3 regions of the Candidatus Thiodiazotropha sp. CDECU1 genome follow, and region 3 is predicted to be linked to each of the others. Evidence: predicted binding sites of a transcription regulator. Region 3 holds the regulator's gene; each other region holds the start of a gene.
What was found. Region 3 encodes FNR, which switches genes on or off when oxygen is low (the NO sensors DNR and NnrR bind a similar motif). Its sites were predicted from a motif close to TTGATNTANATCAA; they were not measured.

Region 1 (10,147 bases), 1.5 Mb from region 3:
GGCGATCTGCGCGGCCCGTTCGTAGGGTCCAGGTGGACACTTGTAGGGATTGGGTGGGGCAACGATGATCACCTTGCCCCCTTCCGGCATGGACTCGATCTGCTTGCGCAGGGTGACCGTCTGTGGACCGGCATTCCAGGCATGAGGGATGGTCTCGGCCACCTCTGGATTGTAGCCTTCGATGGCATCCCATTTGAAATCGATCCCGGGGGAGACCACACAGGCATCGTATTCGAAGTTACCGCTCTGCTCGGTGACGACCTGTCGCTTATCCGCTTCGATGGCGCTGACCCGGTCGATGACGATCTCCACTCCATGGCGCTTCAGGCCTTCGTAATCGAAGGTGATGGAGTCGATGCTGCGGTCACCGCTCAATACCTCGTTGCTCATGAAACAGGAGGTGTACTGTTTCTTGGCCTCGATCAGAGTCACCTTCATATCGGGATTCAGCTTGCGCAGGTATTTGGCGGCGGTGCTGCCCCCTACTCCGCCACCCACGATCACCACCTTGGGACTGTTGGCCAGGGCAAGGGTGGGAAACAGCAGCGAGCTGCCCGCCAGGGTAAGGCCGCCACCGACGCGGATGAAGTCTCTGCGATTGATTTTGTTCATTGTTTCCTTCTCCGCGATCAGTGCTTGCTGCCGTAGTAGTGGATCAACGCAGGCACCGCCTGATCGCCCTGCTCCTTGATGACGGCCTCCACCTTGCGTTTCATCTTTCTTGGGTAGGGGCGCCTGCCTTCGAGAAAATCCTCCATGCTGAACTCGAGATAGGGTATCCACTGTCCCGCCAGGGTACCGGAGTCCCCCGCGCGACCACCCTCTTCATGGCACTTCTCGCAATGGGTGTCATGCAGCTGCTTACCCAGTTCAACCATCTGCTGATCCGTCGTCTGCACATGCAACCGCAGCTTCTGCTTGGCGAAGAACCAGGCCATGGCCTTGATCTGCTCGTCGCTGTAGCCCTTGGCGATGCGGTTCATGATGGTGGAGTTGCGCTGATCACGCTTGTAGGCATCCATGGCATCGATGAAGATATCCGGGTCCATCGCCGCGATGGAGGGGCTAGAGGGGCCGACGCTGGAGCCATCGGTACCGTGGCAGCCGGCGCAGGTGAAGGCCAGCGCCTGACCAGAGGGTCCTGACTGGGCAACCAACGGCAGTGATGCCAACACGGCCAGGAGTAGATTGCGAACTTTATTGCTCATGCTATTTTTTCTCATCATCTTCTCCACCCCCATCAGCTTGGCGAGGTCATCACACCGATCAACACCAGGGTCAGCAGGGCCAGACCGCTCATGATCAGCACTGTGGTGATGAAGGAGGCCGCCAGGTCGGCACGGCGCGAAGGGCGCCTGACCAGATGCCTATCCAGTTCACCTGACTCAACCAACCGGTCGTATTCGAGACGGTGGTCGTGCTTGAACTCCTCGATGGGAATCTTACCGGTGAAGATGGTGGTACTCATGGGAAAACGCTCGGGCCGGAAGTGCACATTGAAGAAATGTACTGAGTTGAGGAAGATGGCCGCCAGCAGCGCCTCCTCGGCATGCACCAGGGTGGCGATATTGAACATCCAGCCAGGCAGGATGATGGCAGTCGTCTCCGGTGCGAACAACATGATACCCGATGATCCGATCACCGCCGCACCCCAGAAAGGTGCCCAGTAGTCGAACTTCTGCCAGTAGGTCCAATGGGTGAAATCAGGCCGCTCGCCCTGACCGAGGAACCACCTGAACATGCGCTTCAGATCATCCCAATCCTTCCAGTTGGGCAACATAGAGGTGCTGCCAAACCACTTGAAGGACTTGCGATTGCTCCAGATGTTACTGATCGCAAAGGAGAGGTGAGCCAGAAATATTCCCAGCCAGATAACGGCGGCGGTGCGATGGATAATGCCCTCCATCTCGGTGCCACCGAGGAATATCACCACTGCCTTGGCCCAACCGGTATGGGAAAAGAGCAAGGTGGTACCGGTCAGGATCAGGACCATGGTGGCGATGGCGAAGAGTGCGTGGATCCATGTCCAAACAACCGGGAATCGGCGGAAATAGATCACATCGGGGTGATCCAGATCCTCGATGAAACCCTTGCCCTGGATGCGGTCCATCACCTCGCGGTAGAGCCACAGCACCACATGTACCCAGAAAAAGGCCATGACCGAGAAGATCAGTATCTGCATAAATATCTTAAAGAACCACAGACCCGGGTATTTCTCCCTGTCGTCCGCATCACCGTGGGGCCAGAAGGTGAGAAAGTTCTCATTGGCATCCTCGTGACAGACCCTGCAGTTTTCCAGGCGATTGTCAGCGTGGATCTCCGACGTGGGATCATCTTCGCCCTTGATCTTGTGGCTGCCGTGGCAGTCGTGACACTTGGCGGTATTGGTGTAACCGAGTCGGTGCACCTGGCCGTGGTAGGAGTCGAAGTAGGTGCGCTGGGCCTCCTCGTGGCAATCACCGCAGTTCTTGGTGATGGCCAGCTTGGCCTGATCCGTCTCGGGTGAGGCGATCTGATGGGTTGTGTGGCAGTCTGAGCAGACGGCCGATTCGCTGTCGCCCTCTTCCAATACTGCCTTGCCGTGGTCGGACTCACGGTATTCGTTGAGTTGTTTTCTGTGACACTCGCCACAAACCTCGGGATTCTTCAGGCGCTTCTCGGCGCGCTGGTGGCTGCCCAGGGTACCGATATCATGGGCTTCGTGGCAATCGTAGCAGGTGGCGTTGGTCTCCGACTGGTCTTGCTTGTTGGGCAGTGCATGCACCGAGTCGTAGTAGGCGTCGATGCTTTCCATCACTACCCCGAGACGTTCGTACTTCTCATCGGGGTCGTTGCGGTGCTTATCCCAGGTTTCCTGGTGACACTCCACGCAACCGACCACTACCTCTGGGGATTCACGGTGCGGTACCCGGTCAATGGTGGCATGACAGTTGGTGCAGTACTGTTCGCCATGTACGCTATCCTTGATCATTTCCGGGTCGGCATAGATATTGACAATGCTGCCATCATCCCGGGTATCGGTCTTCTCGTGGGCATCGCCATGACACTTCAGGCAGCGTTTGTTCGGGATGATCCGATCGCCGGTGACCGGATCAAAACCCGGAGGAGGTGTCTCCCCCAAGATAGTCAATACGCCCTCCCCCTCTGCACTCTGCACGGGAGCGACAAAACATAGGGCTAGAAGAAAAGAGAAAATCCAGACTGGCAATCTGACTGCCAAATACTTCATTATTATTTCCTCGCTGGTCAAGTGCACAACCGCTACAACGAGGCTTATAGGTTATAGACAAACAGAGCCAAAAGCGGAACTACAGTGCCGAACGGACCGACCATCCAGGTGGGTCGAATATCTCGTCCAGTATTAGTTAAACATCATTATTGATTCTTCGATGCACACCAAGTTAAGAGAAATTCAACAAGCTTGTAATGATCTTGATCAATAAAAAATAAATTACAAATATATAGTTTAAAACTATTTCATAAGATGCTAATATTACCCCCGAGATTGCAGATGTTATCAATTTCAGATTGCTAGTTGGAGATCATCATGAATGTAGCACCCATCTTGATCATGGCATCAGCCGTATTTGTATTTGCACTAACAGCTTTGAGTATCGCCACCATCCTTGGTGTGGGCATCAGCCAAGTGCGAAATTTCATGCAGAAGAGATCCCAGGCCTAACACCGTACAGATCCCCATTCTGACTAACCTGGACAAGCCATGCCGTGGAGAGTTGTGGGTGGTTGTGGCCCTTGTTAAGGGCGCGCCATTGACTGCGAGCCACGCCTTGGTCTGGCGTATTGGGGTGGCTCTGAATGGTACAGAATCTATGACGAGGTACACTAGTTGTCATACTTCTGCTTACCCTTGAGGGTTGTTTTAACGAGCTTGCCAAAATCCCTATCCTTCTTTCTTTTCTCCAGATAGGACATCTGATTGAATTCGGACTCTTTTTTCATCTTCAGATAGTTTTGATAACGGCGTGCGGATAGATCTCCTGCCCCTATCGCAGCCAAGATGGCGCAGCCTTTTTCATTGGTATGGGAACAGTTGGAAAATTTGCAGCCTTGCGATAGCTCCACTATTTCAGAGAAAGTCTCCTCCAGGCCTTCATCCACGAACATACTGCCAAGCTCTCTCATTCCCGGCGTATCTATTATCATCGCCCCATTGTCCAAGCGAACCAATTGCCGGCTTGTGGTTGTATGACGCCCCTTACTTTGGATTTTACTGACCGGCTGCGTGTCGAATTTATCACTACCTATTATGGTATTGAGTAAGGTGGTTTTACCGACACCAGACGAACCTAGCAAACAATAGGAAGATCCACTCTTCAATAAGCCAATAATTGAAGTAATATTGTTTCGGTTTAAATTGCTGAACTCCATCACGGTAGCTTGAGGTGCAATCCCCGATACTTTATTCTTTATTTCATCAACCTCTACATTTGGCAGAAGATCGCACTTACTCAGTAGAATTACAGGTTCGATACCACTTTCATTGACCATAACCAAGTAGCGTTCCAATCTGCGCAGATTAAAATTATCGTTCAGTGATTGAATGATAAAGGCAACATCTATATTCGCAGCTATCAGCTGGTAATCCACCAGCTTGCCGGCGGTTTTTCGCTTCAGAAGTGTTTTTCTTGGGAACACGCCATAAATAATTGCATGGGTTTCGTCATCATAAAAATCGGCATACACCCAATCACCGGTCGTAGGAAGATCACTGGAAGATTCAGTGGAGTAGAGAAGGTTGCCTGACAACTCAGCGAATACCTCTCCAGCGCCTTTTGTCACGGTGTAGCTATCTTTATGTACAGAGACCACCCGAGCAACATCATGCGCAGAAATCGCTTCATCATCGACTCGGCTCTTAAACCAGTCGCTATATCCTATATCTCTCAGATCAGTCATTAATATTTATATTTATCATTTACTTATAAATAATACCTAACACATAAGATTACCAGGCGGATTTTGTATCCGCCATACTTATTTTAGATTTATGTCGAAGACCCTGCCCTGAGAAGCAGCGAATGATTCCTATACAATAGGCTGTTAATGCAATCTCATGATGATTATCTTATCTTTTAATCGAATAAGATAAATCCTGAATACTCTTCAATCTCTAACTAAGCCATTCCACCTGGATTGGCTGAGATGCCGGTTATATCTGTCGATACTACCCACAAGATTGACAACCAATCAGAGGAAGTGTGATTACCTGATTGAATCAAAAACTACGTAGTACTACGTGGAGACCAACTATTACTAGCATGTCTATAATCCTCTACACAGGTATGTGTCCAGGTAATTTGATTAACTGTGAAGCAGGGGAATTCCAACCATGCTAGACAATCCTTTTTATTCTCAAGAACAACACGGCCCCTACCAATTCTATGATCTTGGAGATTTCGATTTAGAAGAAGGCAGTACCATACCCGACTGTCAAGTTGCTTACGCAACCTTTGGCGAGCTAAATACCACTAAAGATAATGCAATTATTTTTCCCCACATGTTCTCCGGCACCAGCAAACACATGGAAATGTACGTCGGTGAGGGAATGGCACTGGACCCGACAAGATATTTCATATTGTTACCGAACATGATCGGTGCCGGACTCTCAACTTCTCCCCACAACTCTCCAAATTCAATCGCCATGGCAAATTTTCCGAATGTTACAATTGGCGACGATATTCGCGCACAACATCGCTTGGCCACGGAGAAATTTGGGATCACTTCCGTTCAGTTGGTACTCGGATGGTCGATGGGTGCACAACAAGCATTTGAGTGGGCCGTGCGCTATCCAGACCTGGTAAAGCGCGTAGCACCAATCGGTGGAACTGCAAAAGGTACCGCACACAACCACATTCTGGTTGAAAACGCCATGCGCCAGATTCGATCTGACTCAGCCTGGGAAAACGGTAATTACAAACAGCCCAATGCTGTTAGTGAAGGCCTGAAAAATCTTGCACGATATTTTTCCATGATTGGCTTAAGCAAAGAATTCTATGCCCAGGAAACCTGGCGCGCTGCCGGCTTTAACTCGTTGGAAGAGTTTGAGACTAATTTTTGGGAAGCATGGTTTACACCGATGGATCCGAATGCACTGCTGGCCAGCTTACGTAAGTGGCAGCAAGCCGATGTGTCCAAACATACCGATGGAGATCTAGCTTCCGCTATGGGAAGGATCAAAGCATTGGTTTACAACATGCCGTTTGAGAAAGACCTTATGTTTACCGTCGACGAATGTAAGTTTGAACACCAACTGACTCCCAATAGTGAAATGCGTCCCATCCCTACCCTATGGGGTCATTTTGGCATGCTTGGGGTAGCAGCTGAAGACAAGGATTTTATCGACAACACCTTGAAAGAACTGCTATCGCAAGTGGCATAATATAAGGCATCCGCGATTTACGCATAGATTAGTCAATCTCAAAAAATACTCGGATGATATTCTTGAGTTACTGGCGCCATCAAAGGATCGACAGATGTAGACAGCCGGATCTTATTGAAGAGATCTCGCCACACTGAGTCAGAGACTATTGCTAACCGAAAATATTCAGGCTTTATCAGAGTTTTCGTCAAGCAAAACCCTAAGTTCATCCAGATCCAGGGATGTAGAAGACATGGATAGATTGGATGAGATACCGGTTACACCTGCCGTAGCATCCTTACGCATCGTCTCGACCATCTCGAGCAGTTCGAGATTATAGAGAAGCGAACGATCCCTTATTAAAATACGCTGATAGCTGCGAATCAGACGTTCGTCATTCTCTGTTTTTGGTGGGGAGTGTTCTGCAATCTTTTGACTGTAGTATTCACAGTTTTTCTTTGCGGAAAGAGAAGATGATGCTAAACCATTCATAATGTACTTTCCAAATAGTCGTTATCGTCAGTATGGCTAAACAAGCCGCTCAAACTCAAGAGAAGAATTAAACGCATGGGCTTACTACGCTATGCTTCTCTTGCTGTTCTGCATAGCAAGCCGCACAGGTTAATTCCTGCAGTATTTATGCCATGCTATGAAAAACAAATGCTTAGCTACAGGCCACTTTTGACTTGTAAAACATATCGACGATTTCAGAATTTCATTCTGACGAAATACGAATTAAGAGTGACCTTCTTACTCTGCAGAAGGAAAAGTTTACAACCGACAGCTTTACTAAAGATAGAAAAAACCCGGACATTAGCTGTCCGGGTTGGGGTTTCCGCAATGAAAAGTAGAGGGGAATTTATCCGTTGCGAATCTCAATCTTACGGGGTTGAAACTGCTCACGCTTCGGAATCCGCAGTGACAATACACCATCTTTTAGACTTGCTTCAGCCTTGTCCCCATCCAACTCGCTGCTCAGAGAGAAGCTGCGCTGGTAGCGGGTTGCGCGCACGTCGGCATATACCGCCTGCATCGCCTCCGGCATGTCAATCCCCGCCTTACCGTCTATGGAGAGGGTCTCGTTGTCCACCTGGATATCAAGCCCATCTTTAGTCACACCGGGAAGGTCCGCCGTGAGGGTGATACCCGACTCATCTTCAAAGATATCCACATCAGGTCGGATACTGCGTTGTGGCAACTCACGACGCCGTTGCGCTTGCACATCGCGTTTGGTTATCTCTTTGCTGCTACTCATTCTGTATACCTCCTGCCAACTTACTGCACGGTAATCTGTCGTGGTTTGGAAGATTCACGACGCTGGATAACGATATGCACCACACCATTGTCGTAACGGGCTTCCACCTTGTCCGCATCCACATCATCGGGCAACGAGACCACTTTGTGAAAAGCGCCGTCATAGCGCTCTTTTCTGAAGTAGTCAGTCTCCTCTTCCCGCGCTATGCTACGTTCACCTTTGATGGACAAGCGGTTTTCATTGATAGAGATATCCAACTTCTCTGGATCCATGCCTGCGGCAAACAGGTAGACATCCACCTGATCGGTGGTTACACCGACATTGATCGGCGGATAGTTTTCACTTACAACAGAGCGCATGGTATTCGGCCAGAAACCTGCGTCGAATAGTTGATCCATCTCCTGTTCAAGGCGTCTGAATTCATTAAACAGGCTTGAATTCAAGCCGTGTATTCTTGGCAACATCTCACTCGTCTCCTTGCATTGATATGCAACAAATCGTTAGCTTGCCTTTTAGATAGGGATGACCAGTTGGTTTTTCAAGATTGGGATACAACTAAGATGACTATCTTGTATTTCAACTTGGTCAGGTATGTGGTTATCAATGGACTATGCGGCATGCCATGCAATGAGAATCGAAAAAGTCATGTCAGGCTGAAAAAAAAACCGCCCTATATCCATTAATCGGCTGGGGTTATCTCTTGAAGGTACCCACGCCTGTAGGAGCTGAACAGATCTGGATTGAACAGGGAAAACTCAATCAAACTTGACTTGACCGACCGGTCTAATATAATTATCTACCATGACTATCGCCCCTGACACCAAAGACCGCATCCTGGCCACCGCCCGCGACCTCTTCCATGGGCGCAGCTATGCGGATGTGGGCATTAAAGAGATCTGCACCATGGCCAAGGTACAGAAGGGAAGCTTCTACCACTTCTTTCCCTCCAAGCGTGACCTGGCCATGGCGGTCATCGACAGCATGTCCGATGAGTGGGCGAACGGCTTTGTCGCCGAGGCCTTTGACGAGGCCCTCCCCCCCATCGAGCGGCTCGATTATATGGTGGATGCCGTCTATTTCTGGCAGAAGGCGGCGAAAAACATGGAGGGGCGTATGCCCGGCTGCCTGTTTGGCAATCTTGCCCTTGAAGTCAGTACCCGTGACGAGGTGATAAGGGCCCGGCTGAATGCGGTATTCGCAAAGGCCAGCGCCCGTTTTCACGAAGCCCTTGATGAGGCGGTTGAGAAAGGTGAGATTCCACCCCTGGACACTGAAGCCACCGCTACCGCAATGCTGGCCTATCTGGAAGGCGTGATACTGCTCGCCAAGACACGCAACGACCCCGAGGTGGTGAGATCCCTGGGGCCGGCCATCAAAAGCATACGTATCGAGCAAAGGCCACCGAATTGAGTTTTTTTGAGTTTCGACTTGACCGACCGGTCATCTTTTAGCTGTTTAAATGATGTAAAGGAGAAATGAGATGAATCAGACAACACACACCCTCGACGCCCGCGGTCTGAACTGTCCCTTGCCCATACTCCGGACCAAAAAGGCGATTGCAGCCCTCTCATCGGGGGAGATTCTGGAGATCACTGCAAGCGATCCCGGTTCCGTAAAGGACCTGGACTCATTCTGTAGTCAAACCGGTCATGAGATGGTCTCCAGTGAAGAGATCGAAGACGGATTCTTTTTCAGAATTCGCAAGGCTTGAGAATCCCATAGGAGGCTATCATGAGTAATACTGCATCACTGATCGATATCCCGAGCAAGGATCTGGACAACTGGTTTGATCAACGATTTGCCGAAAAGATGGCGGAACGGGAAGCGGCGCATATCCCCTCGATGACGATCATCGCCACTAAGGGAACCCTGGATATGGCCTATCCACCCTTCATACTCGCCTCCACGGCAGCCGCCTTGGGTTGGGATGTCTCCATCTTTTTTACCTTCTATGGACTGAACCTGTTGAAGCAGACCCTGGATCTCAAAGTGAGCCCCCTGGGTAACCCCGCCATGCCGATGAAACTACCGGAGGGCCCCACCTGGATCAAAGGCAAGGAGTTGCCCATGCCGACATCGGTGATGACACTCGTGCCGGGTTTTGAATCCATGGCCACCGGCCTGATGAAAAAGACCATGAACAATAAAGGCATCGCCAGTATCGAAGTGCTGCGTGAGATGTGCGTGGAGGCTGAAGTCAAATTGGTCGCCTGCCAGATGACCGTGGATCTGTTCGATTACGGTAAGGATGATTTCATCACCGAGATTGAAGAGTGGGTCGGCGCGGCAAGTTTTCTACCGCGCGCCATGAAGGCTGACGTCAATCTGTTTATCTGAGGCTTGGAATGACTCCCCCCACATGGGGGGATGCACTAACGCAGTGCCGGAACCAATTGGGTTAGATCGAGCGTCATACCTACATCCCAATCGATATTCCCCGTTGTTGCGGAATGAGACGCGCCACCACGTACACTCACACCGCTACCACCAATATTGCGCAACTGCGCACCGCC
Region 2 (10,147 bases), 850 kb from region 3:
GAGCAGGCGTCCTATTGCGGAATGTTTCCCCACCAGCTCGCCCGCTGCATATCCCGACAAGTTAAACAGGCCGCCAAGAGAAAGTGGTTTCACCCCGGCTGTTTCATCTCTTGTGGTGCCGCTAATATCCCACCAGTGCAGAAGCGTGTGATCACCCCAGGTCTGGGGTTTTAAAAAAAACAGTCCCGCAACCTCAAAGGCGATATCCGAACCGAAGTTCTGACGAATGCTCGACCAGCCGAGGGAAAGGTTCAAACCCGACCTGGGTATCGCCACTCTATCGATGGTGTCATATGAAAATCCCGTGGATATGCCATAGATATCAGTCGATCCATTTTGCAAAGCGGGCTGACCCACCCGCAATGCATCATCGACGCGGGAGCGACTTAACCCGATCCGGATCTCTCCCCAATTACCGAGTTGGCGACCTCCGTCAAATGAGAAGGTGGTTGAAGTTGAAAGAAATTGGGCGATCCGCAATCCATCCTGGAACAGGGTAGAGTTCTCTCTCTGATAGACGAAATAAGGATTTATGAACCAGCGTGATGCGTAGTCAAGTGGCTGATAGAGCTCCGCAAACAGGCGCGGCGATTCTCCTATCTGGAGCTCTGCACGAAACTCCCCGCCCTTTTCATTGATTTCCGTACGCGTGAATCGTACGGCAAAATTGTAGTTGCTCTCACCTTCGAAATCGTCTTCCAAGTTGATGCCGAATCGCAAGTAGTTAGGCCCCCAACTCTTTTCCCTGGCACGTACGGCCAGGTTGGTTTCTCCGCCTTCATCCATAATGTCATAGGTAACCGTCTCGAAGGTATCCAGGCCGTAGATATCGGCAATATCCGATTCCAGCTGATCCACATTCAGGGCACCATCTTGTTGCTCAGCCAAACGCTCAGCGATAACCTTGGGGGAGAGTTTTGATTCATTTTCAACAATGACGTTGTCGACCCGTGGCAGACCCTGCCGCACACCCTGGATACCTCTTCTGTAAGCCAAATAGGATTGCTTCGAGATAGAATGCTGCGCCAGGGTTCGCGCCAACTCCATTGCCTTCTCCTTGCCCAGTTGTTGCGCCTCCTTCATCCGCTGAAACTCCTCCGATCCCAAATCACCAAGCTCGGGTGAGATCAGGAGATCATCCGTTGTTAACAGGGCGATTTGATCCTTCGCCCGGGCATTGATAAGAATCGTCAACATCTGTTTTGTGATACCCAGGGCGGAATTGAGTTGCGTTTCCGCCAGCAGCGGGAAGCCCACATCTACGACGATCAGAATATCGGCTCCCATTTCACGTACCACATCGATCGGTACATTGTTGACTATGCCACCATCCACCAATATTCGATCCTGGCTTCTAACCGGTTTGAATATACCCGGCGCCGACATGCTGGCGCGCATTGCCGTTGCCAGGTCACCGGAATCGAGGACCACCTCCTCACCACTGACTAGGTCTGTGGCTATGGCACGAAACGGGATTGGTAATTTGTCGAAATCTTCAATTTTTATCACCGGGAGCGTCAGGCGTTTCATCTCCATTTCGAGGTTTTGTCCTTGCACAAGCCCTCCGGGAAAGATCAAGCCAGACTCGTCTAAACCCACATCGAAATCGACCAGAAAGCCTACATCGTCGCTCTTGCGGCGAAAAGATCGCTGGGAGCGTGGGGGTCGATCGCTAAGCAGCCTCCCCCAGTCGGCCAGGCCAACAACCCGTTCCAATGCTTCGGCGGTCATACCTGATGCATACAGGCCCCCAACGATCGCCCCCATGCTTGTGCCAGCAATGTAATCGATCGGTATCCGCAACTCTTCGAGCACCTTGAGAACACCCACATGAGCGGCACCTCGCGCCCCGCCACCGCTAAGTACCAGGCCGATAGTTGGGCGGGGCTTTTCTGACGCCCATTCAGCAACGCCACTGTCGGCTGCCAGCGCAACACCGAGAAAAGCACTCAGCATCAGCGCCGGGCAGAAGAGACAGAACGCCAGCTGTCTTATCCTCATTCCTTACTCTTCATGAGATCACCTCATGCACCAGATCCATGCCATCTGATACAACCGGTCGAGTATTATTGATCCAGCTTGTCAACAACAAGAATAAACCCCCTTCATATACAGATCCATGAAACAGGCAACCGACCAGGGGCGATTTGTTACCAATTTATATAGAATTGATGCAGGATTAGGGGATTTTCAGTCACCATCCAATCAATCAAGAGGTAGTAGATGCAGATACTGGCCGGTGATATCGGCGGCACCAACACCCGACTCGCACTCTATCAAGCGAACGCTGAGTCACAGCTCGAACTGCTCCTGACTGAGACCTATCCCAGTCAATCCTACGACTCTATCGAGGCGGTGTTGCAACGTTTTTTGACCCACCCCTCCACCCGGGTGATCGAGCGTGTCTGCTTCGGCATAGCCGGGCCGGTTATCGATCAGGTCTGCGAAACCACCAATCTACCCTGGCGCGTATCAGCAAGACGGATCAGTGAGCAGTTCGGATTCCAGCAGACCCGGCTGATCAACGACCTGGAAGCGAATGCCTGGGGTATACCGCTACTTGAGGATAAGGACATTTTCACCCTCAGCCCCGGTGCCGAGCGGGCCCAGGGAAATCGCTCTATCATTGCGGCCGGCACCGGCCTGGGAGAGGCGGGTCTCTACTGGGACGGAGAGAGATACCACCCCTTTCCCTCGGAAGGGGGGCATAGTGACTTCAGTCCAGCCACTGACCTGGAATTCGGACTCTTTCAGACCTTGCAGAATCAACATGGGCACGTCAGCTGGGAAAACCTGGTCTCCGGTCCAGGTCTCGAGGCCATCTATGACTACCTGAGCAACTACCGGGAAAGACTGACACCCGCCTGGCTGCAAGGGCAGATGGACAAACTGGGGAAGGCCCAGGCCATCTCCAGCGCAGGCCTTGAATCGAGGGACCCCCTGTGCCGGGAGTCCCTCGAGCTGTTCACCCGGCTCTACGCCAGGGAAGCGGGAAACCATGCCCTGAAGATCATGGCCACGGGCGGTGTCTATCTGGGTGGTGGTATCGCCCCGCAAATCCTGCCTATTCTGCAAGAGGGCATCTTCATGGAGGCTTTCCTCGCCAAGGGGCCGATGCGGAAAATCATGCTGAGCATGCCGATCCAGGTCATCCTCAATGATAAAGCCGCCCTCTATGGAGCAGCGAACTACGCCATGCTGGGGTAGTCCATATCGGGCTGGGATAGAGACTGGGTACGCCTATGCAGGCACATTGAATGGGATAGTGCGCAGAAACCAGTTCACCCCCCCAAGAAGGGGGGGTGGCAGGTGAAACAGTCATCTCTCAAAACCATGCTCACTACCATGGCGAGATCTGTCTGATCAATCGAAGGGTTTGGGTTCCGGTGTCTTGTCGGTGGAGGGCGGCAGGATCGGCATCAGGAACGCTGGCTGATCACCGGTCAGGCTCTTCAGGAAGGCGACGATCTGGGCATTCTCCTGCTCAGAGAACTTCTTACCCAGCTGCAACCTGCCCATGACATCCACTGCCTCGGTCAATGTTTCCGCCTCGCCGTCGTGGAAGTAGGGATAGGTCATCTCCACGTTGCGCAGGGTTGGCACCTTGAACTTGAAGCGATCCGCATCCTTACCGGTTACGGCGCTCAAACCCTCTGCCGGACTCTTTGCCTTGTAGGGTTCCACTACACCCATCTTCTGGAACGAGTTACCGCCAACCGCCTCACCATTGTGACAGCTCACACAGCCGCTCTCTTTGAACAGCTTGTAACCGGCCATCTCATCCTGTGAGAGGGCCTGTTTATCCCCTAGCAGCCATTGATCAAAGCGGGAGTTTGGCGTTACCAGGGTCTTCTCAAACTCGGCGATGGCCTGGGTGACCTCGTCAATGGCGATCTTATCGGTACCGAAGACCTGCTTGAACTCCATTACATACTCAGGTATCGAGGTCAGCACATCGATAGCCAGGGTATGGGTAAATGCCATCTCACCAGGATTGGCAATGGGCCCACCCGCCTGCGCCTTGAGATCGGCCGCCCTGCCATCCCAAAACTGGGCGACATTGAGACTGGAATTGAGCACCGTCGGCGCATTGATTGGACCCTGCTGCCAGTTGTGGCCGATAGAGGTTTTCAGGTTGTCGGTACCGCCCATGCTGAGATTGTGGCAGGAGTTGCAGGAGATGAATCCAGACTTGGACAGACGGGGATCGAAGTAGAGCTTCTTGCCCAGTTCGACCTGACCCAGGTTGATATTCTGTACCGGCTTGATCGGCTTTATGGGCTCATCCATAGCGAAAAGCGCGGTTGATAGTCCCAGCAAGAGTGAAAATGTAGCAATTTGTTTACGTATCATGTCCTGTTACCCAATAGTTGAAGTACTGGTAAAGCCATCCTCTTACGTGGCGACACCCCACGCCTGTTGTATGTGCGAGGATGAGACCACTCGATAGGGCATCGATTCGGTTGTATCAACTCTCACTCTGCACCCAGATACCCCGGGCCAGACCAAATACCCTGATTCGAACCGGGTTTATATTAGATTTAGAATAATTCTAAAACATTGACATGGATCAACATTCAGTCAATGGAGAAAAGAAAAATTGTTGCAGCCGGTCTGTCAGCTTAAATCCCGGTGAGTCGGTTTAGCGGGTGCGGGCTGGTAGCCCGGGATAGGGCGGAATAATAGTGAAGTATCCGGTTAAGGACCTAAGCAGAGGTGTTGTTCTTTACCCGAATAACCAGATCGACCACATCCATGGCCGTACCCTCGGGGAGTTCCTGATCGACGAAGTGGTGTGCCAGACGATCTTTGACATCGATAAGATCCCCGGTGTCCACATTGTAGAAATGGTGGTGATGGCTGTTATTGGAGTCGTAGAAGGTGCGGCTCGCATCGATGAAGATCTCGCGCACCAGCCCTTTCCTGACAAACAGCCCCAGGGTATTGTAGACCGTGGCCTTGGAAACCCTGGCACCAGTCTGATTCAGCATTTCGTACAACTGCTCGGCCGTCACATGTTGATTGCGTGCAAACAGGGTGTTGGCGATGATTCCCCGCTGTTTGGTCAGATTGATGCCGCTATCGATGAGACGCTGTTTAATAGGGTCTCGGTTCGTAGACGGGCTGGTGATGTTAGCGCTCATCAGCAAAGTATATGTACACACCCACTATCTTGCCAAGCCCAAAACCAAAAAAAGTCAGTTAAACAGGTGCTTTACTGACTGATAGGCCCGCTCGTCTTGCATACAAAGGGGGCTAATGGCTGGCGAATCAATTTTGAGGCTAGTAGAATCACACTTGGATACCAACTCTGTGATTCTTAGGCATTGCCTATCAACATCATTGAAAAGACCGCTCGATTCCAATCAATTTTATAACTATTCTAAACATCTGCGAAGGGCCCCGCGGCTCGACGTTTCTTTCCACAATAAACCATCATTTTGGAGAACCAGATATGGAACTCAAAGGTAGTCAGACTGAGCAAAATTTAAAAGACGCTTTCGCCGGAGAATCCCAAGCTAATCGCCGCTATCTCTACTTCGCCTCCAAGGCCGACATAGAGGGTTACAACGACGTCGCTGCCCTGTTCCGCTCCACCGCGGAAGGTGAAACCGGCCACGCTCATGGTCATCTGGAATATCTGGAGCAGTGTGGCGATCCTGCCACTGGCATGCCCATCGGCCCAACCGGAGACAACCTGAAGGCAGCCGTCGCCGGGGAGACCCATGAGTACACCGATATGTATCCCGGTATGGCCAAGACCGCCCGCGACGAGGGATTCGACGAGGTTGCTGACTGGTTCGAGACCCTGGCAAAGGCGGAACGCTCCCACGCAAACCGTTACCAAAAGGCATTAGACGAAATGGATTGATGTCCAGCCAGAGACCTGAGCCCAGGGTTCAGGAAGACCCATGGGCGGCCTCTGGGCCGCCCAACGCCACCATCAGGAGTGAATCTAATGGCAGCACCCAGCAACCAGAGAGAAGGTAATCTGGAAGCCCCGACACGGCATCCAATCGACTGGAAGAACCCAGACTATTACAACGAAGAGATGCTCATGGCAGAGCTAGAGCGAGTGTTTGATCTGTGCCATGGGTGTAGACGCTGCGTCAGTCTCTGCCAAAGCTTTCCAACCCTGTTCGACCTGGTGGACGAGTCGGAGACCATGGAGGTCGATGGGGTCGATAAAAACGACTATTGGCAGGTAGTCGATCACTGCTATCTCTGCGACCTCTGCTACATGACCAAGTGCCCCTACGTGCCGCCCCATGACTGGAACATCGACTTTCCTCACCTGATGCTGCGCGGCAAGGCCGTCAAGTATAAGAAGGGTGATGTGAAGCTTCGCGACCGGCTCCTCACCAGCACCGACAACCTGGGTAAACTGGCAGGCATCCCTGTGGTTGCCGGGGTGGTGAACCGTTTTAACCAGGCAAAGAATTTTCGCGAGATACTCGATCACTCACTGGGTGTTCATCCCGAAGCGAAATTACCCGAATTTCATGCCAAGCCGCTACGCAAGCGTCTGGCCGAGAGAATCAACAGCGCTGCCGAGGGAACACCTGCCGGCGCCACCAAAGGCAAGGTAGCCCTGTTCAGCACCTGCTACGGCAACTATAACGAGCCCCACGTCGGTGAGGACCTGGTAGCCGTCTTCGAACACAACGACATCCCCGTCACCATTGCCGAAAAGGAGCAGTGCTGTGGCATGCCAAAGCTGGAGCTGGGTAATCTCGATGCCGTGGAGGCAGCCAAAGACGCCAATATCCCGGTCCTGGCCAAACTGGTCGATGCCGGATGGGATATCGTGGCGCCCGTCCCCTCATGCGCATTGATGTTCAAACAGGAGCTGCCATTGCTGTTCCCGGATGATCCGGCGGTGAAAAAGGTGGCGGATGCCATCTTCGATATCTTCGAATACCTGATGATCCGGCATAAAAACGGCCTCCTGAAGACCGACTTCAGTCAGGGGCTGGGCAAGGTCGCCTATCATGCCGCCTGCCATCAGCGGGTACAGAATATCGGCGCAAAAACCAAGGAACTGCTCAGCCTGATCCCGGATACGCAGGTCAGCGCCATCGAGCGCTGTTCAGGCCACGACGGTACCTATGCGGTCAAGAGCGAGTTTCATCAACATGCGATGAAGATCGGCAAACCGGTGGTCAACCGGGTCAAACAGGCAGAGGCCGACCACTACGGCAGTGACTGCCCGATGGCGGGCCACCATATCGAAAACGGCCTGCGTGACGGTAGTGTTCCGGAACATCCGATCAGTCTGTTACGCCTCGCATACGGTCTTTAAAAGCTTAGAAGGAGCAGAACATGTCGAACGAAGGCTACCATGAACCCATTGAACAACTGAGCGACGATACCCGTGATATGCATCGGGCGATTGTTTCACTGATGGAGGAACTCGAGGCGGTCGACTGGTATAACCAACGGGTGGATGCCTGTAGCGATGCAAATCTTCGGGCCATCCTCGCCCATAACAGAGATGAGGAGAAAGAGCACGCTGCCATGGTACTGGAGTGGATCAGACGCAAAGACCCCAGCTTCGACAAAGAGTTGAAAGACTACCTCTTCACTGACAAGCCCATTGCTCACGAATAAGGGAAAAGACCGATCAAAGCCCGCCAGCGTTGGAAATATGGCCAGTTGCGATATTGAGAATTATATTAGGAGAGATCAATGACCCACCTTTCACACAGCGACCTCTACAGTCTCGAGGAGTACGCACGGATTCGCCAGGAATTCAGGGCCAAGGTGATAGACCATAAGAAGAATCGACGCCTTGCCATCGGTCCGAACGCCGCCCTCTATTTCGAGGATGAACTGACCATGCAGTATCAGATTCAGGAGATGCTGCGGATCGAGCGGATATTTGAACAGCAAGGCATCCAGGATGAGCTCGACGTCTACAACCCACTGATTCCGGACGGTATGAACTGGAAAGCGACTTTCATGATGGAGTATCACGATGTGGACGAACGCAAGGAGGCACTGGCCAAGCTGATCGGTATCGAGCAGGCCATCTGGGTGCAGGTCGCCGATTTTGGCAAGGTCAGGCCCATCGCCAACGAGGACCTGGAACGCAGCACTGAAGACAAAACATCAGCAGTGCATTTTCTCCGCTTTGAACTGACCCAGCCTATGATCAATGCCCTGAAGAGTGGTTCAGCCCTAGCCGCAGGTATAGATCATCCCAACTACAACTATTCGGTCGACACCATTGAAGCCAGTATCCGGGAGTCGTTGATAAACGATCTTCAGTGACAGGTTAGAATTGTACATACCCCGTGTCAGGGCCCCTGATAGGCGCCCTGACATCGTGGTTATTCCACCAGCGCATCGTTAATATTCGTTAAATCTTTAAACCAAAAAGGCCAACCGGCATCTCGGCGAGAGAGCCAAAAAACCACTATTCCGCTGACTTATTACACCGTCAGCCCCTATGGCCATAGCAGACGACTGATATCGATCCAAGACACATACCTTGCCGAATCGTGTGCAGTACAGCATCACATCCCTCACTGCCACGCACAACATAGGTTGACGAAGCGGTCATTCACTTTAATAATCATCCCTATCCAACATGTATATTCGCACGCTGGACTGCCACATATACCAATAAAGGAACATTGTCATGATGATCGATCACACCTCCCGACTTTGGCGTACACCCACACTACCCATTTTCAGCGCACTCATCTTCACCGCGCTCATTGGCTGCAGTTCAACCCCCGAGCCGGTTGCGGAGATGGCGGCCGCCAAGACATCCCTGGTGGCGGCAGAAAATGAAGAGACCACGAGGCACGCCCCGGTTGCTATCGATCGGGCCAAACAGAAGCTGAAGCGTGCCGAAACCGCGATTGCCAAGGAGGAGTACGAAGAGGCAAAACGACTGGCTGAGGAGGCCCAGGCCGACGCAGAGCTGGCCCAGGCAGTCGCGGCAAAGAGTGAGGCGGAAAAGGCCGTCAAAGAGCTGGAAAACAGCATTCAGGTGTTGCGTGAAGAGATCATGCGGGCCAGGAGCCGGTAAACCATAAGCAAACCCAATGATTAGGGGAGATCTACAATGTCTCGAACAATGATCAACTTGTTCACCGCCACATCTCTGGCACTACTCTTTACCGCCTGCGGCACCCTGCCGAAAAACCAGGCCCTGCTCGATGCCGAGCAGAGCTATGCAGACGCCAAGCAGAAGGAGCATCTGCTGCGCTACGCACCCGCAGAATTGGATCGGGCCAATCTGGCCCTTACCCGGGCGGCGGCAGCGGAAAATGAAGAGGATATGACCTCGCTGGCCTACGTGGGCAAGACCCGCATCGACATCGCCAAATCGGTTGCCGCGCGCAAGGCCGCTTCCGCAAGACTCACCGAGCTGGGTGAAATCAAAGACAAGGAGCGGCTGCGGGCAAGGGAGATCGAGATTCAACTCGAGCAGCAGGCAAAGACCGAGGCGCTGCGGGAGAAGGAGGCCGCCCTCATGGAGCGGGAGAACGCCCTGGCCAAAGCGGAAGCGCTGCGCAAGGAGCTCGAAGATCTGCAGGCGATGAAGACCGAGCGCGGAATCGTCCTGACCCTGGGCGACGTGCTCTTCTCCACCGGCAAGACCGAACTCCTGCCGGGGGCTATGACCACCATCGACAAACTCGCCTCTTTTCTTGCCGAATATCCGGACAAGACCCTGCTGGTGGAGGGACACACCGACAATGTGGGCACGGATGAGTATAACCAGAACCTGTCCGAGCGGCGCGCACTCTCGGTGAAGAACGCCTTGATGCAGGCCGGGGTCGACGGATCACGCATCGATACCATGGGGCTTGGCGAGACCCATCCCATCACCGACAACAGTACCAGTGCGGGGCGACTGAAGAATCGCCGGGTGGAGATTGTGATACGCGATTGAGCGAAGCGACCCTGTCACAGCCAGTGATCCAATTTACGGGTGCGGTTTAACCGCACCCGTCCTCCTTGGATCTTGCCTGTATCGGGAATCCAACCAGAACAGAAACGCCATTGTTAAAAGGCAATAGAAGAGCGCCATCAACGGCGCGAACCATAGGGAGTGGTTGTTTTTTAAGCGATAAGCCTGGGTTGGCCGGATTGTCACCACGCTATCCTTCACCCTGGTTGATGAGAGATC
Region 3 (10,147 bases):
TCGAGCATGCACTGATCCACGGCCGCCTGATCGATCACCTCCATCCCCATCAGTGCCTCTTTGATGGGACCATTGATATTGGCTACCGCCTTTAAAACCCCTTTGCCCAGATAGCGGGCCTTGTCCCCATCACGCAATTCGAGGGCTTCCCGGGAGCCGGTGGAGGCACCCGACGGCACCAGCGCACGGCCGATGGCGCCGTCTGCGGTGATCACGTCGGCCTCGACGGTGGGATTGCCCCGTGAATCGAGGATCTCTCGTCCACGAACATCAACAATTTCAGACATGTTGTCTCCGTATTCTGTATGCTTTCAGTAAATAAATGTGGTGATAACAGTTAACCAAGATAGTGTTACAGCCAGGTGTATGTAACAGCCTTAGGGTGACATCTCAGCCAATTGTTTCCCTTTCACAAGATGATCGATCTCAACCAGCGTCTCGAGCAGTTCCCTCATCCTGGGCAGCGGCCAGGCATTCGGCCCGTCGCTGAGTGCCTTGTCCGGTTGTGGATGGGTCTCCATGAACAGACCCGACACGCCAGCTGCAACCGCCGCCCGTGCCAGTACCGGGACAAATTCACGCTGTCCCCCTGAACTGCTACCCTGCCCCCCCGGCAACTGAACCGAATGGGTGGCGTCATAGACCACTGGCGAACCGGTATCGCGCATCACCGCCAGGGAGCGCATATCCGAAACCAGATTATTGTAGCCGAAGGAGACACCCCGCTCACACACCATGATCCGTTCATTGCCCGTGGCCTTCGCCTTGGCCACCACGTGGGTCATGTCCCAGGGTGCGAGAAATTGCCCCTTCTTGATATTCACCGGCAGACCCTGGCGGGCCACATTCTGGATAAAGTTGGTCTGACGGCAGAGAAAGGCTGGGGTCTGCAGGAGATCCACCACCGATGCAACCTCTTGCAGTGGGGTATCTTCATGCACATCGGTCAACACCGGTACACCGATCGATGATTTGACCTGTTGCAGAATCTTTAAACCCTGTTCAAGACCCGGTCCGCGAAAGCTCTCGGCGGAGGAGCGATTCGCCTTATCGAAGGAGGATTTGTAGATGAACGGGATACCAAGGGCCTGGGTCAGCTGTTGCAACTCCCCTGCCGTATCCAGGGCCAACTGCTCACTCTCGATGACACAGGGACCTGCGATCAGGAACAGCGGCCGATCCAGTCCAACCTGGAAGTCGCATAGCTTCATGCCTTGCTGTCCCGATGCTTTCTCGCCGCCTCGATGAAACCGGAAAAGAGCGGATGGCCATAGCGCGGGGTCGAGGTAAACTCCGGATGGAACTGGCAGGCCACGAACCAGGGATGATCCGGGATCTCCACAATCTCCACCAAGCGTCCATCAACTGAACGGCCCGATACCTTCATCCCGGAAGTGACAATATTATCCAGATAGCTGTTGTTGAACTCGTAACGGTGGCGATGGCGCTCGGTGATGATCTCCTCGCCATACAGCTGGTAGGGCTTGCTATCGGACTCCAGACGACACTGCTGCCCACCCAGGCGCATGGTTCCACCCAGATCCGACTCCTCGGTACGTTTCTCAACCTTGCCGTCCGCATTCAACCACTCAGTGATCAGCCCGATGACCGGGTGTGGTGTGTCGCGCTTGAACTCGGTACTGTGGGCACCCTCCAACCCGGCCACATGACGGGCAAACTCAATCACTGCAACCTGCATCCCGAGACAGATCCCCAGATAGGGAATGCCATTTTCACGGGCATATTGAACTGCCGCAATCTTGCCCTCAACACCACGATTACCGAAACCGCCGGGCACCAGGATGGCATCCATCCCCTCCAGGCTATCAAGCCCGCTCTTCTCCAGCTGTTCCGAATCAACATAGTGAATCACCACCCGGTTGCCGGTATGGACTCCAGCATGTACCAAGGCTTCAGAGAGGGATTTATAGGCCTCCGTAAGATGCACATATTTCCCCACCATGGCGATCTTGACCTCTTCGGCCAGGTTATCGAGACCCTCCAGGAACGCCTCCCATTCAGACAGGTCTGCCGGTGGCAGGTCCAGGTTGAAACGCTGATTGACCAGTTCGTCCATCTCCTGGGCATGCAGCAGCACTGGAATACGATAGATAGAGTCTGCGTCTACTGCGGATATAACCGCCTTTTCCGGTACATTGGTGAAAAGCGCAATCTTTTTGCGTTCGGTTTCAGGCAGGGGCCGCTCGGAACGGCACACCAGAATATCGGGTTGGATACCGATGGAGCGCAACTCTTTGACCGAGTGCTGTGTCGGCTTGGTCTTAATCTCGCCGGATGCCTTGATATAGGGCACCAGAGTCAGATGCATGAACATCACCCGTTGCGGCCCCAACTCCACACCCATCTGACGGATCGCCTCCAGAAAGGGCAGTGACTCGATGTCACCCACCGTGCCACCGATCTCCACCAGGCAGATATCCTTATCATCAGCACCCAGCAAGACACTCTCTTTGATCTGATTGGTGATATGGGGAATCACCTGCACAGTACCTCCCAGATACTCTCCCTTGCGCTCCTTACGAATCACGCTGTCGTAGATCTGGCCGGTAGTGAAGTTATTGTTCCGCCCCATGGTACTGCGGATGAAACGCTCATAGTGCCCAAGATCGAGGTCGGTCTCGGCCCCGTCATCGGTAACGAAAACCTCGCCATGCTGGAATGGACTCATGGTACCCGGATCAACGTTGATGTAGGGATCGAGCTTGATCATGGTGACATCGAGCCCGCGGGCCTCGAGCAGTGCAGCCAGGGAAGCGGATGCGATTCCTTTACCAAGGGAGGAGACAACACCGCCCGTAATGAATATAAATCTAGTCATGAAGCTTCTAGTTAATGCGCTGGAAAAGGGAAAACGGACGGAAGGAAACAGTAACAGATCAGACCGCCTCTCTCAATCGCATTAATAGTGAGCTAATGCGACATAACTCTTGCAATAGTCTCATAAGGACATTTTATTTAAGCGCCCTAGGGTCTATAATCGATTGGCGATTTTCGCAATAACAACCACAGAGACCAGTTGGCTGTTACTCGGTGTGACTAAGCCGAACAGAACAAGGATTCTTGATATTAGCCACTAACCATTTATCAATGCGTAACGACCAACTACTTGTTTCCATTAGAAAAAGTAGTCAATAAAAAATCAATCTTAATTATATGAGGAAGAAAGCATGATTAAATTTGCTAAGGTCCTGAGCGTCGCTGCTCTCGTTGCTGTCTCCACAACCGCATCAGCATGGTGGGGCGGTCCCGGCTATGGTAACCGTGGCTGGAACAACGATGGCTGGGGCGACGGCTGGGGCGATGGTTCCGGCGACTTCAGCTTTGGTATGAGTGGCAGTGGGCGTGGTTCCGGCTATGGCCGTGGCAATAACTACTATCGCGACTACGGTGGTTACGGTCCTTACGGCTATGGCGCGCCATATGGCTATGGTGGTGCCCCGTATGGCTATGGTGGTGCCCCGTATGGCGCCCCATACGGTGGTGCTGCACCTTATGGCTACCCACCTGCAGCCCCGGCTGCGCCTGCTGCACCCGCTAAATAAGCGATCAGCCAGGAGCACTAAAAAAGTCGGCCACATGGCCGACTTTTTTTATTGGATATGATCTAAGATAATAAAAATCCTAAAATTACTTGATCCGGATCAAGAACATCTGGAAAAATAGGAGGGGAGAAATCCCTAAAAGAGTGCACCTTGAGTTGGAGCGGTTCCTTGACGAATAGAAAAGTTGTTTCATTTGAAAATATCAAGGTCGCCTGCAAAAACTGCAGTCTTTCGACCCTTTGCCTCCCCATGGGACTCACCCCTGAAGACATAGAACGCCTGGACTCCATTATCAAGCGAGGTCGCCCCTATCATCGCGGTGATCATCTCTATCGGGGTGGCGACAAGTTCCATAGCCTCAGAGTCATCACCAGTGGCTCGGTCAAAACCTATTCACCCAATGAAGATGGCGGTGAACAGGTACTTGGGTTTCACCTGCCGGGGGAACTGATTGGTTTGGACGCCATTCAGGACGACAACCATAACTGCTCTGCAATCGCCCTTGAGACCACCGCTGTCTGCGAGATCCCCTTCTCTCAACTGGAATCCCTGAGTTCCATCATGCCGAGCCTGCAGCATCAGATGTATCGCCTGCTCAGCCGCGAGATCGGCCAGGAGACAGAGATGCTGACCCTGCTGGGCAAAAAGAGTGCAGAGGAGAGGCTCGCCACCTTCCTGCTCAGCTTTTCCGAACGTTTCAAACAGCGCGGATTCTCAGCCAGTGATTTTTTTCTCAGTATGTCACGCCACGAAATCGGCAACTATTTGGGGCTTGCGGTAGAGACAGTCAGCCGATTGTTCACCCGCTTCCAGGACGAGAGCCTGCTGCAGGTGGAGAGAAAGCATGTGCAACTGCTGGACATCCCCCGCCTGTACGAGATCGTCCAGGGTACAGACCGGGCTAAGTCGACTCAGTCCCGAATCTAATGCTTTTTTAACCAGACACAAGACTCACCCATGGCATCCAACTGCAACTGATGGGCTTCGAGTTCCTGCTGATTTGCATGAACGACCTTCAACGCCGGCCTGTTCGACGGCAAACGTTGGATAGTGTCAGCTGAGTTATCGCCAAATTCATCGGTGGCGACACCATCCAATACCAGTGAAGCCTGCCCTCCTGTCATCATCAGGTAGACATCGGCCAGTATCTCGGCATCCAGAAGCGCGCCATGCAACTCTCTGTGAGAATTATCGATATCGTAGCGTTTGCACAGGGCGTCAAGGCTGTTTCTCTGGCCCGGGTGCATCTTTTTCGCCATCACCAGGGTATCGGTGACTGCGCAGAGTCCATCGATTCTCGCAAGGCTCTGCATAAGACCTAATTCATGGTCGAGAAAACCAACATCGAAGGGGGCATTATGGATGATCAGCTCCGCCCCACTCACATAATCGATGAAGTCCTGCGCCACATCGCCAAACCTGGGCTTATCCTCCAGAAACTCGTTGGTGATGCCGTGCACCTCTATGGCTGCGAAATCGATCTCCCGATCTGGCTGCAGATATTGATGGAAGTTATTTCCGGTCAACCTGCGATCAACCATCTCCACACAACCGATTTCGATGATCCTGTGGCCCTGCTCCGGTTCCAGTCCCGTGGTTTCCGTGTCCAGTACTATTTGTCGCATCAGTTCAAAATTTCCTCGATCCCCCGGTTGGCCAGATCATCCGCCAGCTCATTCTCCGGATGGCCGGAGTGACCTTTGACCCAGGCCCACTCTACCTGATGGCGTTTCACCTCCGCATCCAGCATCTGCCACAGATCCGCATTCTTGACCGGTTTTCTGGCCGTCGTTTTCCAACCATTCCGTTTCCAATTGTGGATCCATTGGGTGATGCCATTTTTGACATACTGGGAATCGGTGGTCACCCTCACCCGGCTTTTCTTCGTCAGGCTCTGCAAACCCCGGATGACGGCCAACAACTCCATGCGGTTGTTGGTGGTCTCAGGCTCACCGCCGAACAGCTGTTTTTCATGTCGGCCATAGCGTAAGAAAACCCCCCAGCCCCCGGGGCCGGGATTCCCGCGACAGGCGCCATCACTATATATTTCTACAACTTGAGCCATCTGAATTTCTCATCGTGGGTTCTGCTGCGGTGGGCAGGACCCGTTTTTTCACCCGCCATTTTGAGCGCAGCGGTGTCACGATAACCTCCCGCTTGACCGCGAGTATGACATATACACCAGCAAGCCTTGGATAGATCTTTTCCCCAATCCCCTCCATGAAGGCGAGTCTCTGCATAATGGGCAGGTGGGATACCGGGGGTCGGTAGTGAAGATAGACCACCTCTTCCAACTCAAAGCCAAGCAATGAGAACCAGTCCTGGATCCGCTTCCCGCTGAAGAAGTGCCCGCACCAGGGAACAGAGGTGGAACGCAGGTGCAACAGACGCCACAGGCCCCATTGACTCCAGGGATTGAAACCACTCAGCAGCACCTTACCCTGAGGGATCAACACACGTTCCACCTCCCGCAGGACTTGATGGGGATCGGCAGCAAAATCGAGGGTATGGGGCAACACCATCCCATCCACACTGTCGCTGGCAAAGGGCAGGCGATGGCTTTGGGCTCGCAGACCTACCCCCGAGCTATCCCCCCCGATCCCCATGACAACCCGGTTGCGGGCCGGACTCTGCTTGAGTAAATCCTGATTGTCATAGGGGAGCCCCAGCTGCACCACATGGTAGCCAAACAGGGTGGCAACCCGGGAATCCAGACACTCTGCCTCCTGCTCAGCCAATAGCCTGCCCAAATCACTCGCAAACCAGTTTTGTAGTTGTTTCTGCTGACAAGATCCCAAATTCAACGACTTATTGTCTCTCATTGTTAAGGTATCTACTTTGCTACCGACACTACTGTCAGGTAATCTGTGCAGTCCGGTACGCCTCAATAGAGGCATCAGGTTATCAGGAGGTATGCCCGAATGGCAGTCAGCTACGGGTTACCACGCAATATGGAGCACCAGCCATGGAAATGATACGCGGCTCTGATACTATTTTCCTCCGATATAGAGTATGCCTACAACAAGCCTTAACAATTCGATGCGGTATTTCAAGATTCCCCTGCGTATTATGAACCTATTCGCCATCTGTCTCCTCGCTGCCTGTCAAAGCCTGCCCAACGGCGGCGCTACAAGTGCGCTGCAGCAAGTAGAACTCACCCCGGCTGTGACGCAAACGCTGCAGACACAGCCGAGCGCACAAGAGAGTGCCATCACAAGTGAGCGGCTGCCGGATGTGGCCGAGGAGTTGCAGACTACTGTCACAGAACTGACACTCCCGGAAAAGCCTGCCGATCTCTGGAGCCGGATGTTGGATGGTTATCGACTGACCTTTCCCCACAATTCCAGAATCGAGCGGGAATTGAACTGGTACAGCAAGAATCCGGGGTATATTCAGCGTATCCAGGAACGCTCCCAACCCTATCTCCATTTTATTATGCAGGAGATTGAAAAGCGGGATATCCCCAGTGAGATTGCTCTGTTGCCAGCCGTTGAGAGCGCCTATCGGCCATTTGCCTACTCACCGGGCCGCGCTGCCGGTATGTGGCAGTTTATCCCCTCCACCGGCCGCTATTTTGGCTTGAAGCAGAACTGGTGGTATGACGGACGCAGGGACATCGTGGCGTCTACCCATGCCGCATTGGACTATCTGCAGTCCCTCAGCCGGCAGTTCGACAATGACTGGGAACTGGCGCTTGCCGCCTACAACTCTGGGGCTGGAACGGTTCGCAGTGCGATTAGACGCAATAAAAAACGTGGCAAGCCAACCGATTACTGGTCCCTGAAATTACCTGACGAGACCAGCGCCTATGTGCCCCGCTTGCTGGCGTTGGCTGAGATTTTCAGAAATCCCCAGTACTATGCGATCACCCTGACACCCATCGCTGATGAACCCTATTTCACCACCGTCGACATTCAATCTCAGCTCGATCTCGCCCTGGCGGCAGAGATGGCGGAGTTGTCCATTCAGGATCTCTATCTCCTCAACCCCGGCCTGAATCGATGGGCTACCGATCCGGATGGCCCCCACAAACTCAGTCTGCCGCTGGACAAGGTTGAAACCTTTCTCGAAAAGCTGGCGGCACTGCCCGTGGAAGAGCGACTGACATGGAAACGCTATAAGATCAAACAGGGTGATGCACTGAGCGTCATCGCCAGAAAACATGGCACCACCACTAAAGTCCTGAGACAGATAAACAAACTCAAGGGCAACAGAATCCGTGCAGGGAAGCACCTGTTGATCCCAGTCTCCAGTAAAGGCCTCAGTCAATACACCTTCAGCGCCGGGCAACGCAAGGCGGCAATCCAGAACAGATCCCGGAGTGGCAACAAACGAAGCTATATCGTGAAGCCGGGGGATAGTTTGTGGAAGATTGCCAAGGCCCACTCAGTCAATCATCGAAAACTCGCGGCATGGAATGGAATGGCCCCGGGGGACCCCCTAAAACCGGGGCAAAAACTTGTGATATGGGTAAAGAAAGCCCAATCTTCCGAACTCTCCCTTCTCAATCTTCAGCCATCGGGTACCCAGAGCAGGCTGCACTATCGAGTCAGACGCGGTGACTCTCTATCCCGTATCGCTCAGCGTTTCAAGGTGTCTGTTGCCGACCTCAAACGCTGGAATACGCTTGATAGTAAATATCTCCAGCCTGGTCAAAGACTTAAACTCTATGTCGACGTGACAGAACAGACCCTCTAAGGATATCCGGCCGGGCCATCCCCAAACCTTGTGACAGCGACCCCTGATTGACCTACATCAATAAACAGGCCTAATTAATTGACAGCCTACTGTCCCTATTCGAGTATCCACAAGATTAGTAGTATTTTTTGAGGCGGGTTCAATGAGTGATGAATGTCATTTAAGAGAAGGTGTTGAACTGAATCTGGCAGATGTGGAAAAGATTGCCATGGGGCTGAAATCACTGGCCAGCTATTCAATGCTCGCCTACGAGCACGATGACGATCCGGAAGACCTGGACGAGATCGTCCAAGAGGGGCTGGATGCCATCGATCGTTTGTTCAATTGCTGAAATAACCTGATTCCGTTCGAACTTTCATCCGCCACCGACGAGACAGCGGCGGCGGCGGTCAGGCGTGTCAAAGGATAATCCAGGCTGCAACACCTAGCCAAAGCATTCCCTTCGCAAGGAAGAACAGAAAACTGACTGCCGTCAACTGCCGCAGCCAATTCGGTAGCGTGGCAAGACGCTTTTGAATCGATCTCGTCAATTCACTGGTTGTCACTCTTCTCTCCCGGGCTGATTCTGCGTAGGGGACGATTTGATCCCATGCCACTCTGTGATTCCTGTCCTAATTGTAGAAGCACTCTGGTGATTTGCATATTAGATTACACCAACCAAGTTATTAGTTTTTATCTATTGGTGGCAACCGGAGGTCAGCGACGACTTTCTGCTATCCGATGCTGATCATCTTCTGATTGAGATCATAAACCGCCTGAACCCATAGATTTCGCATGGCATCGCCGCCAATCACGATGTTAGTATCGGCACCAGTCAACCCGCAGATCATCGCACCTGCCAGCGATATACTGCATACCATGCGTTGATGATGAACAAGAATAACAAACCAAAATGTCGATAAGGGACTGAAGCAATATAGGGGAGATAACTTTATGCCTTTGGTCAACATGCGAGAGATGCTGCACCATGCCTATGGGAACGGCTATGCAGTCGGGGCCTTTGACCTGGTCAACCTCGATTTCCTGGAAGGTATACTGGATGCCGCCGAACGCTGTGCTTCACCGGTCATCCTAAGCCTGGCCGAATCCCATTTTGAGTATTTCGATTTTGAGCTTTTACTGTCCGCGGTTGAGAAGGCGGCGCGCAACGCCTCGGTACCGGTCGCGATCCATCTGGACCATGGAGAGAGCTTGCAGTCTGCCATGAACGCCATCAACCATGGCTGCAATGGGGTGATGGTGGATGCTTCTCACAGGTCCCTGGACGATAACATCCGTACTACCCGCTCGGTGGTCGAGATGGCTCACGGGTGCGGAGTGCCTGTGGAGGGTGAACTGGGTTATGTCCCAGGCGTCGAGGGTGAGGATGCAGAACGACACCCGGGAAAGGTCAGCTACACGACAACGGACCAGGCCATCCATTTCGTTGAGACTACGGGTATCGATTTCCTCGCAGTCTCCATAGGTACAGTGCATGGTCGTATGCGGGGCGAAGCGAAGCTCGATTTCCAGCGTTTACGGGATATCAACGAGGCGTTGGGCCTACCTTTAGTGATCCATGGTGGAACCGGCCTATCCGAAGACCAGTACCGACAATTGATCACCAACGGCGTGGTTAAAATCAACTACTATACCGCGCTGGCCGATGCGGCAGGCGCCGCCATTCGGAAAAATGTCGAGGCAACAGAGAATAACGCGTTTACCCAACTGACCCGGGGTGTACAAGCTGCTGTCAGTGAGGAAGCCGAGCGTTGTATTCGGCTCTGGGGTTCTACCGGGCGCGCTACCGAAGTGCTGACCCAATGCACACCCTGGCTTCCGGTGGAGCATCTCATCGTCTACAACGTCAATGGACTGGATGATGAGGGTGTCATAGAGATGATGGC

Region 1: a site for FNR is predicted at 3,427-3,440, ahead of R2K28_RS09325 (cytochrome C). Genes of this name have one in related genera too.
Region 2: a site for FNR is predicted at 4,561-4,574, ahead of R2K28_RS19945 (cytochrome-c peroxidase). Genes of this name have one in related genera too.

The regions. Positions count from the first base shown of each region.
Region 1 is NZ_OY734020.1:2,053,973-2,064,119, reverse strand. It holds gene R2K28_RS09335 (NAD(P)/FAD-dependent oxidoreductase) at 1-612, opposite strand, end outside; gene R2K28_RS09330 (c-type cytochrome) at 630-1,208, opposite strand; gene R2K28_RS09325 (cytochrome C) at 1,241-3,229, opposite strand; gene R2K28_RS09320 (hypothetical protein) at 3,548-3,682, shown strand; gene rsgA (ribosome small subunit-dependent GTPase A) at 3,844-4,917, opposite strand; gene R2K28_RS09310 (alpha/beta fold hydrolase) at 5,351-6,400, shown strand; gene R2K28_RS09305 (hypothetical protein) at 6,566-6,871, opposite strand; gene R2K28_RS09300 (Hsp20/alpha crystallin family protein) at 7,239-7,634, opposite strand; gene R2K28_RS09295 (Hsp20/alpha crystallin family protein) at 7,655-8,098, opposite strand; gene R2K28_RS09290 (TetR/AcrR family transcriptional regulator) at 8,436-9,044, shown strand; gene R2K28_RS09285 (sulfurtransferase TusA family protein) at 9,115-9,345, shown strand; gene dsrE2 (sulfur carrier protein DsrE2) at 9,444-9,971, shown strand; gene R2K28_RS09275 (hypothetical protein) at 10,007-10,147, opposite strand, start outside.
Region 2 is NZ_OY734020.1:4,363,251-4,373,397, forward strand. It holds gene R2K28_RS19935 (patatin-like phospholipase family protein) at 1-2,001, opposite strand, end outside; gene glk (glucokinase) at 2,224-3,207, shown strand; gene R2K28_RS19945 (cytochrome-c peroxidase) at 3,364-4,353, opposite strand; gene R2K28_RS19950 (Fur family transcriptional regulator) at 4,707-5,144, opposite strand; gene R2K28_RS19955 (rubrerythrin family protein) at 5,456-5,872, shown strand; gene R2K28_RS19960 (heterodisulfide reductase-related iron-sulfur binding cluster) at 5,960-7,303, shown strand; gene R2K28_RS19965 (encapsulin-associated ferritin-like protein) at 7,324-7,611, shown strand; gene R2K28_RS19970 (DUF3501 family protein) at 7,690-8,274, shown strand; gene R2K28_RS19975 (DUF4398 domain-containing protein) at 8,645-9,040, shown strand; gene R2K28_RS19980 (OmpA family protein) at 9,077-9,910, shown strand; gene R2K28_RS19985 (hypothetical protein) at 9,944-10,147, opposite strand, start outside.
Region 3 is NZ_OY734020.1:3,508,889-3,519,035, forward strand. It holds gene eno (phosphopyruvate hydratase) at 1-287, opposite strand, end outside; gene kdsA (3-deoxy-8-phosphooctulonate synthase) at 378-1,211, opposite strand; gene R2K28_RS15975 (CTP synthase) at 1,208-2,839, opposite strand; gene R2K28_RS15980 (sulfur globule family protein) at 3,189-3,563, shown strand; gene fnr (fumarate/nitrate reduction transcriptional regulator Fnr) at 3,732-4,490, shown strand; gene dnaQ (DNA polymerase III subunit epsilon) at 4,487-5,188, opposite strand; gene rnhA (ribonuclease HI) at 5,188-5,628, opposite strand; gene R2K28_RS16000 (class I SAM-dependent methyltransferase) at 5,603-6,385, opposite strand; gene R2K28_RS16005 (lytic transglycosylase) at 6,576-8,261, shown strand; gene R2K28_RS16010 (ribonuclease H) at 8,404-8,592, shown strand; gene R2K28_RS16015 (hypothetical protein) at 8,660-8,857, opposite strand; gene R2K28_RS16020 (ketose-bisphosphate aldolase) at 9,195-10,147, shown strand, end outside.